Regions from separate parts of the Neobacillus sp. B4I6 genome, predicted to be linked through region 3. Evidence: riboswitches for the same ligand, from Rfam matches in the RefSeq annotation. Region 3 holds a riboswitch; each other region holds the start of a gene.
The links. Region 3 has a riboswitch for thiamine pyrophosphate ahead of thiC (phosphomethylpyrimidine synthase ThiC). Riboswitches for the same ligand answer to the same signal wherever they lie in the genome.
Positions count from the first base shown of each region.

Region 1: it holds a riboswitch for thiamine pyrophosphate, as region 3 does, so the genes downstream of both, QF028_RS13610 (ABC transporter substrate-binding protein) here and thiC (phosphomethylpyrimidine synthase ThiC) in region 3, are expected to answer to the same signal.
Region 2: it holds a riboswitch for thiamine pyrophosphate, as region 3 does, so the genes downstream of both, thiM (hydroxyethylthiazole kinase) here and thiC (phosphomethylpyrimidine synthase ThiC) in region 3, are expected to answer to the same signal.

Region 1 covers NZ_JBNPWB010000002.1:2,352,418-2,357,660, forward strand. Annotated here, with positions in the region: gene QF028_RS13595 (ABC transporter ATP-binding protein) at 1-82, opposite strand, end outside; gene QF028_RS13600 (ABC transporter permease) at 82-846, opposite strand; gene QF028_RS13605 (thiamine-binding protein) at 843-1,136, opposite strand; gene QF028_RS13610 (ABC transporter substrate-binding protein) at 1,150-2,145, opposite strand; TPP riboswitch at 2,293-2,402, opposite strand; gene eat (ethanolamine permease) at 2,721-4,124, opposite strand; gene mdh (malate dehydrogenase) at 4,263-5,207, opposite strand; gene QF028_RS13625 (BMC domain-containing protein) at 5,233-5,243, opposite strand, start outside.
Region 2 covers NZ_JBNPWB010000002.1:2,658,905-2,664,147, reverse strand. Annotated here, with positions in the region: gene QF028_RS15230 (response regulator) at 1-543, shown strand, start outside; gene dcuS (DcuS/MalK family sensor histidine kinase) at 586-2,199, shown strand; TPP riboswitch at 2,278-2,387, shown strand; gene thiM (hydroxyethylthiazole kinase) at 2,469-3,281, shown strand; gene thiD (bifunctional hydroxymethylpyrimidine kinase/phosphomethylpyrimidine kinase) at 3,297-4,115, shown strand; gene thiE (thiamine phosphate synthase) at 4,112-4,783, shown strand; gene thiW (energy coupling factor transporter S component ThiW) at 4,767-5,243, shown strand, end outside.
Region 3 covers NZ_JBNPWB010000002.1:1,318,483-1,323,725, forward strand. Annotated here, with positions in the region: gene QF028_RS08630 (spore germination protein) at 1-320, shown strand, start outside; gene QF028_RS08635 (Ger(x)C family spore germination protein) at 317-1,525, shown strand; TPP riboswitch at 1,699-1,813, shown strand; gene thiC (phosphomethylpyrimidine synthase ThiC) at 1,955-3,739, shown strand; gene QF028_RS08645 (serine protease) at 3,760-3,927, shown strand; gene QF028_RS08650 (small acid-soluble spore protein H) at 4,157-4,336, opposite strand; gene madM (malonate transporter subunit MadM) at 4,641-5,243, opposite strand, start outside.

The DNA of each region.
Region 1 (5,243 bases), 1.0 Mb from region 3:
TATTAATGGAAAAATCAAGGCCATTCAGTACTTCATTTTGCCCGAAACGTTTCGAAACGTTTTGAAAACGAAGATAGCTCATTATTTCTCATCCCCTTTCAGCTGCCAGCGAACCACTCTTCGCTCCATAAAAACGATTAAAAAGAAAAATAAGAGGCTTAAGAACATGATGGTAAAAATGGCAACGAACACCCGGTCCGTTCGAAAAGACGACGATGCGAATGTCATAAAGACACCAATCCCCTGCTTAGCACCAAGCCATTCAGAAATAACGGCACCCATTACACTATACGTGGCAGAAACCTTAAAGCCTGAAAAAATCGAGGGCAACGAAAACGGCAGCTCCAATTTCCAAAAAAGCTGTGTTTTGGATGCACCTGCCATCCTCATATAATGCTTCAACTCTGAAGGGGTTTGGCTAAATCCATCCAAGGCGGCCACTGTAATGGGAAAGAAACAAACAAGGGTGATGACAATCATTTTGGGCAATAAGCCAAACCCAAACCAAATCACCAACAGTGGAGCCAGAACGATAATGGGAACATTTTGTGATAAAATCAACAATGGATAGAAGGAATCCCTTAAAACAGGTACAAGATGGAATAAAACGGCGACTGCCAGTCCAATGAATGCTCCAACTACAAATCCAAATAATGAAATTTTAACCGTTGAAAACACATCTGGATAAAAATCACGCCAACCGGCAATGGCCTCTGTGAAAATCTTTGATGGCGGCGGAAGAAGCCATTCCGGCACTTCTGATATTTTAACGACAATCTCCCAAATGACAAACAAAAGGAGGAGAACCAAAATCGGTCTCCACCCTTTTACAAGATTCTTCCTCATGATCGATATTTCTCCGTTAAGTCATCCATGGAAATGCCTGTTGGCTGATAAAGGATTTTCACTTGAGAAATGACATTTTTGCTTCCCATTTCAATCATTCGTTCATTCATTTTTGAAATCACAGTAAATAATTCGTGCAGTTCGCCTTCCATGGTTGTTTCTAACGGGTGTACCTCATATTTCACACCAGATTCAGCAATGACTTTAATGGCTGAATCAACGTATGGAATGACGTCTTCTCCATCCTTTGTTTTCGGTATGATTTGAATGCTGATTAATGAATTCGCCATGTTTTTCTACCCCCTAGTGTTTTGGTAAAAATTCATTTGTAAATGCTTTTTTCGCATCTAATTTCTTGTCAAGAAGCTTATTATCATACATCCATTGGGCATAATTTTCCCAAACCTCTTGCTTTTGAATTCCCCATTCCTTTGCATCATCCTGATATTTTGGAGACAACCATTCTTGACTCTTCTTTACAAGCTTTGGATCTAAATCCGGTGCTGCTTTAATCAGGATATCTGCAGCTTGATCAGGGTTTTTAATGGCAAATTCATACCCCTTGGCAGCGGCATTTACGAACGCCTTAACCGTTTCAGGGTCCTCTTTGATCATTTTCTCGTTTGTTTCTAAAACAGGTGTATAGTAGTCCAGTTTGTCAGAGTAATCTGTTAAGTAAACCATATTAATTTTTTCATTACGAAGCTCTGCTTCTACACCAGTCCACCCATAGTAAATCCAAGCGAAATCGATGTCTCGTTTCACAGCCGTAAAAAAGTCCGTATCCCCCATGTTCACGATTTTCACCTTATTGGCATCGGCGTTTTCCTTTTTCATGAGAGAAGTGATGACAGATTTTTCGACTGGCGAGCCCCATCCACCATATGTTTTTCCTTGAAAATCTTTCGGAGATTGAATCTGTTTGCCAGCTGGTGAAGCGAATCCTGATGTATTGTGTTGAATCACTGCAGCGATCGATACGAGCGGTACCCCTTGAATACGTGCCTGGGTAATCGCTTCTTGGTAGCCAACACCAAACTGCGCCTTGCCAGAAGCTACAAGTTGGTCAGCACCGGTCTCACCCGGCATGATAATATCCACATCCAAGCCTTCTTTTTTAAAGAATCCTTTTTCTTTTGCTACATATAATCCAGTATGATTGGTATTTGGCGTCCAATCCAGTACAATCGAGACCTTTTTAAGCGGCTGTTTTTTTTCTTTTGCGTTTTCTGTTTCTTTTTTGCTGCTGCATCCAGTCACTAAAAGGACTGAAAGGACTAGTACTAGCCATTTCTTCATGTAGAATCCCCCATATGTAAAAATAATATCTAAAGTGAAACAAAATAAATTGGCTGAAACCTCAGTGTTGGTTAGAAGGCAAAAACTTGCTTAAACAAAATAAAGCACCCAGGCAAAGAAACCTGAGTGCATATCAGCAAACAATTAATTGTTTAAGAATATGTTCCCTCCGCCGGTATCAACCAGATCAGGTTCCAAGGGTCATCGTCTCACGGACTAAATCTCAACCGGCATCACCGGTTCCCCCACATTACATCGTATTCCACTTCATATCCTACTATTATATCAGTCAAGGCAGACAAAGCCAACTGCTTTTATCTATTAATGCTTGTTAACAAATACTTCCTATCATGAAACATCCAGTTCTCATCTTCTGTTGGCACGTAAACAGAGGTTAATTCACCTGCACGAAATAACTTTGCTAGTTAACCTACGGTGTTACGAGTAAGGAGCTAGTTTCGTTCATGATAACTTATACGAACAGGGGCATTATTTGAGGACCGTCTGTATCCAATCCATTCAACGAATACAAAAAAGATGCCCCACCCCAATGGAACATCTTTTTCTATTGAACGTTATCCTATTTTCTCATCTGTCCCTGTTTCTCCAGAAGTCACATCCTCAATTAAAACAAACTCCTCCGACATTGGACGAAGATTCTTGGATCCTACTAAGAAATAGTAGACAATCGCCACACCAAAAATCGTCAGAATCACACCCGCCAAAGGCAGCTCCACTCCAAACAAAGGAAGAGTTGTCGTTAACACGCTGTATTTTACCACGCAGAAGAAAGAGAAAACACCCAATACTAATGCAATCGCCGGTACCACAGGATAGCTCACCTTAAATGGTCTTTCCAAATTCGGCTCCTTTTTCCGCAGCACAAACAACGAAACCATACTTAAGCAGTACATCGTAATCGCACCAAAAACGGATAGGATAATCAACGCATTAGCAAAGTTTGCTGAGCCTGCTGCGATCACTCCAATCGCTCCAGGAACAATCAAGCCCCAATGCGGCACCCCGCGTTTCGAAAGATTAGACAAAAACTTAGGCAGGTATCCTGCACGAGCCAGGGCAAACGTTTGACGGGAATAACCAATAATAATACCGTGCAAGCTGGCAATTAAACCAAATAAACCGATAATGGCAACTGATTTTGGAATAAAGCTGCCTTCTCCATAAATACTTTCCAATGCCTGTGGAAGTGGATAATCCGCCGGTTTACCGTTACCGCCGCCAAGTCCTGCCGTTACGACTAAGGTTAAAATCGTTGCCACACCAAGCGTTAAAATTCCGGAAATAAAGCCTTTTGGAATATCCTTCTTCGGGTCGCGCACCTCTTCTGCTGCCATCGCTCCCCCTTCAATCGCAAGGAAGAACCAAATGGCAAATGGAATCGCTGCCAAAACACCGGACCAGCCATGACTAAAAGCCATATCATTAAATATATTGGATGATTGAACATGAGGTAAACCGGCCACATAATAAATCGCGAGACCGATCAGTGCCAATACCGTTGCCACTAACTCAATGATAGCGGCACCTTTTACGCCGATGAGGTTGACCAAAATAAATAAAATAAACATTCCGACCGTTGCATAAACGGGATTAATACTTGGGATTAAGAAATTGATATACGCTCCAACAGAAACCGCAATCGCTGGAGGGGCAAATACGAATTCCAGTAAACAGGCTAAACCGGTTATAAAGCCCATAAACGGCCCCATTGCCTTTCGGGCGTAGGCAGACGGTCCGCCGGCATGAGGGATGGAAGTTGAAAGCTCTGAATAACTAAAAATAAAGGTCGTATAAAAGACAATAATAATCAGTGCGGCAATGCCGAGGCCAATGGTGCCGCCTGATTCAAAACCATAGTTCCAGCCAAAATATTGGCCGGATATGACCATCCCTACAGCAATACCCCAGAGATGAATTGGTTTAAGCGCTTTTTGTAAATGGTTGTTTCCCTGCTCCATAAACCCTTCCCCTTTCAAAGTAAATCTCCTGGAAATATAAAAGTAAAACCATATCCCATACACGACTATTTCCAAAACTAGGTGCTACTAGTTTAATATAGAATTGTAGAAGGATTCACAGGATATATTATCCAAATATTATCGTGTCTTCAAAACCGACATAACATTCCGAACAGATTGGGCTGATTGATCAAGGGCTGTTTTTTCTTCAGGGGTTAACGCAATTTCTATTACCGTTTCAATCCCATCGCCGCCAAGGATCGTTGGAACCCCTAGATATAAATCCTGATAGCCATATTCCCCTTCCAGATAGGCAATACATGGCAAGATTCGTTTTTTGTCTTTTAATATGGCTTCAGCCATTTGGACCATCGAGGCTGCCGGGGCGTAGTAGGCACTGCCTTGACCTAGCAAACTGACAATCTCGCCGCCGCCTTTACGCGTTCTTTCCACAATCGCTTCAATTCGGTGAGGCGGGAGAATTTTATCAAGCGGGATTCCGCCGGCATAAGAGAATCGAACCAATGGGACCATATCATCACCATGCCCGCCAAGGACAAAACCTGAAATATCTTCCACTGACACATTCAATTCCTGTGCAACAAAAGTGTTGAAACGCGCAGTATCTAAGACTCCGGACTGACCGATAATCCTATTTTTAGGAAACCCTGTTGTTTTATAGCAAACATGGGTCATCGCATCAACAGGATTACTTAAAACGATAATGTAGCTATTCGGCGCATATTTTTTAATATTTTCAGAGACTTGCTCGATAATTTTTGCATTGGTCGAAACCAAATCATCCCGGCTCATCCCTGGTTTCCGCGGCAGTCCTGCAGTGATTAACACCAAATCAGCATCCTGTATATCCGCATAATCTGAGGTACCCGTTATATTTGCATTAAAGCCTTGGACAGGGCTTGCTTCCAGCATATCCAGTGCCTTCCCTTTGGTTGGATCGTTTTGAGACGGGATATCAACCAGAATGACATCTCCTAATTCTTTTTGCGCAATCATCAGCGCCGCTGTTGCACCAGTAAATCCTGCACCAATCACTGCAATTTTTTTACGTTTGAAAACCATGTTTCTTCCTCCATTCTTTTTAAAATTATTCTGTTT
Region 2 (5,243 bases), 1.3 Mb from region 3:
AAAGAACTCAGTCCGGATCTGGCGATTATCGATATTTATATGCCTTATATGGGTGGATTGGAAATGCTCAGCGAACTGCGTTCAGAGGCCTATTCTGTGGATGTGATTGCGATAACAGCTGCGAGCGATATAGAAACCATCCACCGTGTACGACAACAAGGGGCTGTTGATTACATCATAAAACCGTTTACCTTTGATCGAATTAAAAAGTCACTTGATAATTATAAAAACTATCGAGTCAAATTAGGAGAAAAGAAAGCTCTTTTACAGGAGGAGCTCGATCAAATTTTATTTATTGATAGCAAAGAAGAAAGTGAAAGAGAGAGTTTACCCAAGGGATTAAATATGAATACGTTAATAAAAATTACCGATTTCATTTCGCAGGAAAAAGAACCTATATCTGCGGAAGAAGTAGCGGAAAGCATCGGAATGGCTCGGGTAACGGCTCGAAGATACCTTGATTACTTAGAAAAAGAAGGAAAAGTCAAGATTCATATCCATTACGGCGGCGTCGGAAGACCAATCAACCGTTACGGTGTTTAAAGAAAATACCTTGAAAAGATTGCCTGTAAGAAAGGGGGAATCATGTTGGGGTGGAAAAAAAGGTTGGGCAAACCAAAACTTCGATTACAATCGACGATAACCCTGCTGGTTTGTATCGTGGTCGTGATGGCATTGTTAGTAACCGAGATTTTAATCACCAACAGAATTTCAGAAGAAACAGAGAATAGCCAAGCTGAAAAAGCAACAGATATTGCGAGAATTGTTGCAAAGTCTCCGATTGTCATGAATGGGCTTAAAAATAAAACAGCAGAGAAGGATATCCAAACATTTGCGAATGATATTAAACAATCAACGCATGTTGAATTTATCGTCGTGATGGACATGTATGGAACAAGAAAATCACATCCCAACCGCAACCTATTAGGTCTGCATTTTGTCGGTGGGGATGAAGGACCTGTCTTAAAAGGGAAAGAGCATATTTCCATTGCCAATGGGACATTGGGATTGTCTTTACGCTCGTTTGTTCCGGTGTATGATCAAGAAAATAAACAAATAGGAGCAGTCGCGGTTGGGATTTCTTTAGAAAAAGTTAATCAGGCGATTGAACAAAGTAGGAAAATTATTTTGATCGGTGTGGGAGTAGGAATTCTAGTTGGGATTCTAGGAGCCCTTATTCTAGCTAGAAAAATCAAAGCGATTCTTTTTGGACTTGAGCCGAGTGAGATGGCAAAATTGCTTGAGGAACGTAGTGCGATGCTTCAATCCACAAAGGAAGGAATTTTGGCAGTTGACCAGGATGCTTTTACCACTCTCGTAAATAATGAGGGGATCCGACTTCTTCAAAAAGCTGGCATTCATGGGCCCTTTTTAGGAAGAAAAGTGGATGACTACATGCCAAATTCAATGCTATCTTCTGTTCTAGGAACGGGGGAATCTCAATTAGACCAAGAACAAGAAATCAATCATATTACCATTTTAACCAATCGGGTTCCGGTTGTTGTCAAAGGAAAGATTGTCGGTGCGATTGCTACCTTCCGAGAAAAAACCGAAATCAAGCAATTAGCTGAACAATTAACCGGTGTAAAGCTATACGCGGAAGCACTGAGAACTCAGTCACATGAATTCATGAATAAACTGCATGTAATATCAGGTTTAATTCATATGAAAGACTATCAAATGGTCTCGTCATACATTACCAAAATTGTCGATCACCAACAAACTGAGGTAGAATTTGTTGTCAGTCGGTTTAAAGATCCTGTTTTAGCAGGTTTTATTTTAGGAAAACTTAGCTTCGCCAGGGAAAATGGATGTGAATTAATCATTGATGGGGAAGGAAGTCTACCTGAACCAGAGCAGCAGGAAATAACCCATGAAGTGGTAACGATTCTCGGAAATTTAATCGATAATGCACTGGATGCTGTTGCGGACCGTCCACATAAAAAAGTTACCTTAAGGTTTGACTTTTACGATGAAGTCCTAGCGTTGGAGGTCCATGATACAGGACAAGGAATCGATGAGGATGTAAGACATCACTTATTTATCAAAGGGTATTCTACCAAGGGTGAAAATCGCGGAATCGGTTTATCATTGGTGCAGAGAAGCTTGGAAAAATTAAATGGACAGATAGAAATTCATTCCCAAAAAGGAAAAGGGACAACATTTATTGTTACTTTCCCATATAAAAGCAAACAATAATAATGTTATGTTAACTGATACTTTTTCCTTTACATTCTAGTACCATAGGAATATTATGTAGTTAGTTAAATAAAGTATTAGATCTACTAGGGGTGCCCTGTAAACAGGCTGAGAGAAAATGGAGAAATTTTCAACCCTTCGGACCTGATCTGGGTAATACCAGCGGAGGAAAGTAGCCAAGTGAATGTTAATTATTTCTTTGACTAACTAACCAGGTCCATTATTGGATCTGGTTTTTTTATTTTAAAATAAGAAACGGGGAAATCGAGATGGAAAAAAATAGTTTGTATGAAACGTTGGAAGAAGTTAGAAAGGATAATCCGCTGGTACATAATATTACCAATGTGGTCGTTACGAATTTTACGGCAAATGGGCTCCTTGCCCTTGGTGCCTCACCGGTTATGGCATATGCAGCTGAGGAAGTAGCAGATATGGCCAAGATTGCAAGTTCATTAGTATTGAACATTGGAACATTAAACCCACAGACAGTAGAATCGATGATCATTGCCGGAAAAGCGGCCAATGAATCCGGTGTTCCCGTCATTTTTGACCCGGTTGGTGCAGGGGCTACCCGCTATCGAACCGAAACCGCGCAAAGAATTATGAACGAGGTAAAAGTCTCTGTGATTAGAGGTAATGCAGCCGAAATTGCCAATGTGGTTGGTGAAAAGTGGGAAATTAAGGGCGTCGATGCTGGGGATGCAAAAGGAAATATCATTGAACTAGCTATTACTTCAGCACAAAAATTAAATGGTCTTGTCGTCATCACTGGAAAAGAGGATGTCGTTTCGGATGGGAAAACAACCTATGTCGTGTCAAATGGACATCCAATTTTAACGAAGGTGACAGGCACTGGCTGTTTATTAACCTCTGTGATTGGAGCGTTTGCAGGAGTGGAAAAGGACCTGCTTCAAGCTTCAGTGGCTGCTTTAACGTATTATGGAATCGCGGCAGAGAAGGCAGCAGCAAAAACAGTTGAAATGGGACCTGGAAGTTTCCAAATCGAATTCTTAAACCAATTAACTTTAGTTTCTTCCGAAGATATCATTTCACATGCTTCTGTTAAACAATTCAATCGATAACTGGGGGTAATTTAAATGAAAAAAGCATTAACAATCGCTGGTTCTGATAGCGGCGGTGGAGCAGGAATTCAAGCGGATTTAAAGACATTTCAGGAATTAGATGTTTTCGGGATGTCGGCTTTGACTGCAGTAACGGCCCAAAATACATTAGGCGTCCATGCTGTCTATCCAATGACGGCTGAGGCAGTCGTAAAACAGATCGAAGCGATCGGCGAAGATATCGGTACGGATGCGGTGAAAACAGGAATGCTTTTTAATGCTGAAATAATCGAGGCCGTCGCTGCACAGCTTAGAAATTATCAATGGCAAAATATTGTTGTCGATCCTGTCATGATTGCAAAGGGTGGCGCTTCTTTGTTGCAAATGGAAGCCATTTCTGCCATGAAAAAATACTTATTGCCGCTAGCAACGGTAATCACCCCGAATATTCCAGAAGCGGAAGTACTAACGGGCATGTCGATTCTGACAGTGGAAGATAAACTGGAGTCTGCTAAAAGACTACTTGCGTTAGGCGTAAAAAATGTCGTGATTAAGGGCGGCCATGATGAAAATGTGTCTGAATCCACTGATTTATTATTTGATGGAAAGGAATTTTACTACTTTACCAGCAAGAGAATTCAGACAAAGAACACACATGGAACAGGTTGTACTTTTTCCGCAGTAATTACTGCTGAACTAGCAAAAGGGGAAACTCTTTATGAAGCAGTTTGTATAGCAAAGGATTTTATTCAGTCCGCAATTGAAAACCATTTGGAGATCGGGCAGGGACATGGTCCAACTAACCATTGGGCATATCGAAAAAGAAAAATTGCAAAGGAACTGGCTGAATTATGAAAAACTTACGAGCGGCTTTAAGTGTTTATTTTATCATGGGCAGCACCAACTGTTTAAAGGATCCAGTCGAAGTTTTAAAAGAGGCGATTGCCGGAGGGATTACACTTTTTCAATATCGAGAAAAGGGTGACGGCGCATTAACTGGAGCTGACAAATATACACTCGCGAAAGAACTCCAAGCCATTTGCAGAGCACATCATATCCCTTTCATTGTTAATGACGATATCGAGTTGGCTGTTGCAATTGATGCGGATGGTGTACATATCGGACAAGAGGATGAAACGGTATACACAGTTCGAGAGAAGATCGGCGATAGGAGAATCCTTGGGGTTTCCGTCCATTCAACGGAAGAAGCAATGACTGCAATAAGCGGTGGTGCTGACTATTTTGGCATTGGTCCTGTTTTTCCGACAAAAACAAAGTTGGATGCCAAACCATCACAGGGAACAATACTGATCGAAAAATTACGAAAAGATGGCATTGATATTCCGATTGTTGGGATCGGAGGGATCACGGTAGAAAACGCTCAATCGGTAGTGGAAGCTGGGGCAGATGGGGTTTCCGTTATTACGGCCATAAGCCATGCAGAATCACCAATCGAAGCAGCCAGGGCGTTAAGAAATAGTGTCGGTATTAATGAGAGGTATTCAAATGAACAAAACACATAAACTGACGTTAACTGCGATGATGATAGCCATTGGTACCATTTCAAGCAACCTGTTCTATATACCGATTGGATTTACAAAGGTCTTCCCGGTTCAGCACTTTTTGAACGTTTTATCAGCCGTTCTTTTAGGACCTTATTATGCTATAGCTCAAGCCTTTTGTGTATCCCTGTTAAGAAACCTGATGGGAACAGGTTCGATTTTTGCCTTTCCTGGAAGTATGGTTGGAGCTTTACTGGCCTCGCTATTATTTTTGAAAACTAGAAAGATCTATCTTGCTTTTATCGGAGAAGTAATTGGAACGGGTATCATTGGGGCACTGCTTTCTTACCCAATCGCTACTCTTTTTCTCGGTCAAAAGGCAACATTATTTGGGTTTATTCCATTATTTATATTTAGCTCGTTTGCTGGAGCGCTGATTGGATTTATTATTTTAACCGTCTTTTTAAGAAAGAAAGTTTTG
Region 3 (5,243 bases):
TACGAAGTTTTGAGGTAACCGGTCTGATCTTTGAACGGTTTGATTCTTTGTTGCTGGTGGTATGGATTATGCAAATGTTTACTACCTTTACCATCAGCTACTACGTAGGTGCTTTAGGGCTGGCTCAACTTTCGAAAAAGAACATTAGTTCATTTATGTATGGTTTACTTCCGCTTATTTACGTCATTTCCATCACCCCAAAAAATATCAATGATCTATTTAAACTTGGGGATATGATTAGCAATTTTGCATTGTTTTTATTTGGTTTACTACCACTTCTCCTTCTTATTATCGCGAGATGGAAAGGAAGAAAACAATGAAGTTAAGTCATAACAATATACGATTTCTCTTGGTTTCGCTGTCTGTCCTTTTACTCTTTTCTCTTACAGGCTGTTGGAGCAGTCATGAAATTGAAGAGCTAAGCTTAGGTGTAGGGGTGGCATTCGATATAGGGAAGAAGTCAACCATAGAGAAAAAGATAAACGAACAAGATGAAGGCTATTCCAAAAAAGATCAGATTACTACAACTTATCAACTTATTACCTCACAATTAGCAAGTTCAATGAGTAAAGAAGGGGGATCGCAACAACAATCTTATGTTAATATTTCTGAAACGGGAGACTCCATCCTTCAAGAGGTTCGTGAATTATCATTAGTAACGGATCTTCCTTTTAATGCCAGTCATATGAAAGTCATTGTAATCGGTGATAAACTTGCACGATCGTATAGTTTAGATCGATTACTTGATCAATATCTTCGGGATAATGATTTTAGACCAAGCTGCCTTATGTTTATTAGTAAAGGGAGAGCTAGAAATACCCTAGTATCAAAGAAAGCAGGAGAAGTTCCAGCATTTCGTCTGTTTGGAATGGTAGATAATGCCTATCGATCGACAAGAATTTTGCCTCCTATCTCGATTATTAAATTAGACGGTAAGCTAAAATCAGGATCCAGTTTTCTTTTGCAAAATGTGATCTCGGAAAATGGAGAAGTGAAATTTGCAGGAGCTGCCGTGATAAAAGGAAAGACAAAAAAACTGCGTGGTTTTTTAAATGAAGAGGAATTGGAGGGGATAACATGGATAACAGGCAAGGGGAAAGGCGGTTTGGTAAAAAGTTTTGATAAACAGACTAGTGGGCTAATCGTATATGAGATAGCGTCTATGAAAAGTAAAATCACCTCTCATGTTAAGGGAAACAATATCTCTTTTGTTGTAAACATCGAATCAGAAGGGCGATTATCTGAGAATTGGGTGGTTTCAGGTAACTCTTTTGATAATACATTTCTAAAAAGGGCAGAAGAATCCACCGAAAAAGAAGTAAAACGATTGGTTGATCATACAATTAAAAAAACGCAAAAGGAATATCGAGTAGACGTTGCTGGTTTTGGGAACCGTTTAAGAATTGAGCATCCGAAAGTATGGGAAAAAGTCAAAAAAGATTGGGATCAAACATTCAGTGAGGTTCCAATTTACTACAACGTAAAAATAACAATCAAAGATTATGGAGCGTCAGGTCACAAGTAAGCCTTCTTTTTTTAGGGTACGAAAAAAGAATTATACTTCTTAAAACCCAAGCAAGAAGATATCTAACCTTTCTCTCTCCACCTAAACATACTATCTAAAACGACTATTTCACTTTAAATAATATTATGTATTTCATTTTAACCGATACTCATATATAATATTGTTAATTGAATATAAATAACTAGGGGAGCCCAATAAGTTGGGCTGAGAAAGAAACACGATGAAGTTTCTTGACTCTTGGGACCTGATCTGGATCATACCAGCGTGGGGAAGTTAGAATAGACAATCTTCAATGCACCTCTACTTCTGCATACATATTAGCCGGGTCCAACCATTTATGGTCCCGGCTTTTTGATGTACTTTTATACGCTTTTCCACTTGTTATGTTCTGTATCTCGTCCTTATATTCAAAAAAAGGAGAGATTAAGTATGTCAACGACTTCATTAAACGAACAAAATATTTCCATCATGTCTAGTTTTCCAGGAAGTAAAAAAGTATATGTAACAGGTTCGAGATCCGACATTAAAGTACCAATGCGTGAAATTGAGTTAAGCCCGACAACAGGTACGTTTGGTGAAGAGGAAAACCTTCCAGTACGCGTCTATGATACAAGCGGTCCTTATACGGATCCAAATTATTCTGTTGATATTACAAAAGGTCTTCCTGCTATTCGCAGCACATGGATTCATGAACGAGCAGATGTTGAGGAATATGAAGGTAGAGAAATTAAACCTGAAGATAATGGGTATAACGATCAAAATGATCCTCGTGCCAATCATAACGTGTTTCCTGGTTTAAAGCGCAAACCATTACGTGCAAAAAAAGGGAAAAATGTCACACAGCTTCATTATGCTAAAAAGGGAATTATTACTCCTGAAATGGAATTTATCGCCATAAGGGAAAATATGAAACCTGAATTTGTGCGTGATGAAGTGGCAAAAGGTCGAGCGATTATTCCTTCTAATATCAATCATCCAGAGTCAGAACCTATGATAATAGGACGTAATTTTCATGTTAAAATTAACGCGAATATTGGCAACTCGGCTGTTTCATCCTCCATCGAACAAGAGGTTGAAAAAATGACATGGGCCTCGCGCTGGGGTGCCGATAATATTATGGATCTATCAACAGGTAAAAACATTCATACAACAAGGGAATGGATTGTTCGAAACTCAGCAGTTCCTGTCGGCACCGTCCCCATTTATCAAGCACTTGAAAAAGTAAATGGTGTTGCTGAAGATCTTACATGGGAGGTTTACCGTGATACCTTGATTGAACAAGCGGAGCAAGGTGTTGATTACTTCACCATTCATGCTGGTGTTCTTTTACGATATGTCCCATTAACGGCAAAACGGTTAACAGGTATTGTATCCCGCGGTGGATCAATCATGGCACAATGGTGTTTACACCACCATAAAGAAAGCTTTTTATATACTCACTTTGAAGAAATCTGCGAAATAATGAAGTCTTATGATGTTGCATTCTCTTTAGGGGATGGTTTACGTCCTGGGTCTATTGCAGATGCCAATGATGAAGCGCAGTTTGCAGAATTAGAGACTCTTGGAGAGCTAACAAAAATTGCTTGGGAACATGATGTACAGGTAATGGTTGAAGGACCTGGACATGTACCTATGCACCTAATTAAAGAAAATATGGATAAACAACTAGAAGTGTGTCAGGAAGCACCATTCTACACACTTGGACCTCTTACGACTGATATAGCACCTGGTTATGATCACATTACATCTGCTATTGGGGCTGCAATGATTGGTTGGTATGGCACAGCTATGCTTTGTTATGTAACGCCTAAGGAACATTTAGGTTTACCGAATAGAGAGGATGTTCGTGTAGGGGTTATTACTTATAAAATTGCCGCCCATGCTGCTGATTTGGCAAAAGGACATCCAGGAGCCCAAAAAAGAGATGATGCCTTATCAAAAGCTCGTTTTGAATTCCGTTGGAGAGATCAGTTTAATTTATCTTTAGATCCAGAACGAGCGATAGAATATCATGATGAAACTTTACCTGCGGAAGGTGCAAAAACAGCACATTTCTGTTCAATGTGTGGACCAAAATTTTGTAGCATGAGAATCTCTCAAGATATTCGTAATTATGCGAAAGAAAACAAACTTGATACGAAGGAAGCTATTGAAACAGGTATGAAGGAAAAAGCTAAGGAGTTTAAGCAATCTGGGGGCAGCATATATCAGTAACTTTCTTGGGAGGTTATACGATGAATGTTCAAAAGATTAACGAGGAAATTACGCAAATGAAAACTAGCCTTGCTTTTTTAGAGGAGCGTTTAAAGGAAATTCAGCAAAATTGTGATCATCATTTTGATGGCGATCAATATTATGAAAAATGTTTGAAGTGTAATAAGGTAAATGTATTATATTATTAAACAAAACTCGACAAAAAGATAATCTAACAAGAGGGTATTAAAAAGATAGCCATGTAACCTTACCTTGATTAATAATCAGGGTAAGGTTTTTTAGTTTTTTCTATAAATTCCCATAGTAAAAACTATAATCACTTATTATTATTACAAATGCGAAACGGAACTTGAAAACACCACTTTGAAGTGATGTTTTCTTAGGAACTATGCTTTCACTTGAAGAAGATTTAACTAATTAATGTTCTATCAGACTTGATACGGAAACACTTTGTTTACTATTTGGTTCATCGAGAGAGTGGATTGTAGTTGTTCCGTTTTGTTTGTCTACATGCTCAATATAAATACGTGTTCCGTTATACGTTACATTAGCCATAGTCGATGAATTAGAAATTTCCTGTGCTCGTTGTACGTCCATGTCACGACCTCCTTTCCTTATTGAAACATTTTAAGTATTTCCTCTGAACTACTTGTTATACGTATATGGGCCTGTTTATAAATTTTCATGAGTGCCAAAATACGAGCATTAAAGCGATCGATTCGCGAGAAAAGGGGTTCGGAATGAAACCATTCCGAACCCCTTTTGTCGACAAACTGAGAGCCTCTCCATAAGGAAAGGCTCTTTTTTTTACTAAAAGAATTGTAAAGGTTTTTGAACAGTTCTCCACCGGAAAAAAACATTGTTAATAAGTATAAACGATTACCAGTAGAAAGTTAATTAATCAAGCAAAAATTGCTTTTGTTATCAAAAATAATACTGAAGGGCCAAGCAGGCAGCCTAAGCCAGTATAAAAAGTGGCGGTTACTGCTCCGTAGGGAACCAGTTTTGGGTCTGTTGCGGCTAATCCTCCGGCGACGCCGCTTGTTGTTCCCATTAATCCTCCATATACCATTGCCGTGCGCGGGTTGTTTAATCCGATATATTTTGCTACAAATGGGGTGCCGATCATCGTAAGGATTGATTTTACAAGCCCGGCTGCAATACTTATAGTAATGACTTCAGAGCTTGCCCCTATTGCTGCACCTGTAACCGGACCCACTATGTAGGTCGCTGTCCCAGCACCTATCGTGGTTAAGCTAACTGCGTCTTTATATCCGAACGCCAATGCAATACATACTCCGACAATAAAGGAGAGTATCACACCAATAAACAGAGATAAGACTCCATTTACTCCAGCCTTTTTAATTTCACTAAAGTTGGCCCCAAAGGCAGTGGCAACAATCGCAAAGTCCCGGAGCATACCTCCTCCCATCAGGCCGATTCCTGTAAAGAGGCTTATGTCTGCAATTCCTTTCTCTCCCCCTGTAATTACTCCTCCGATATA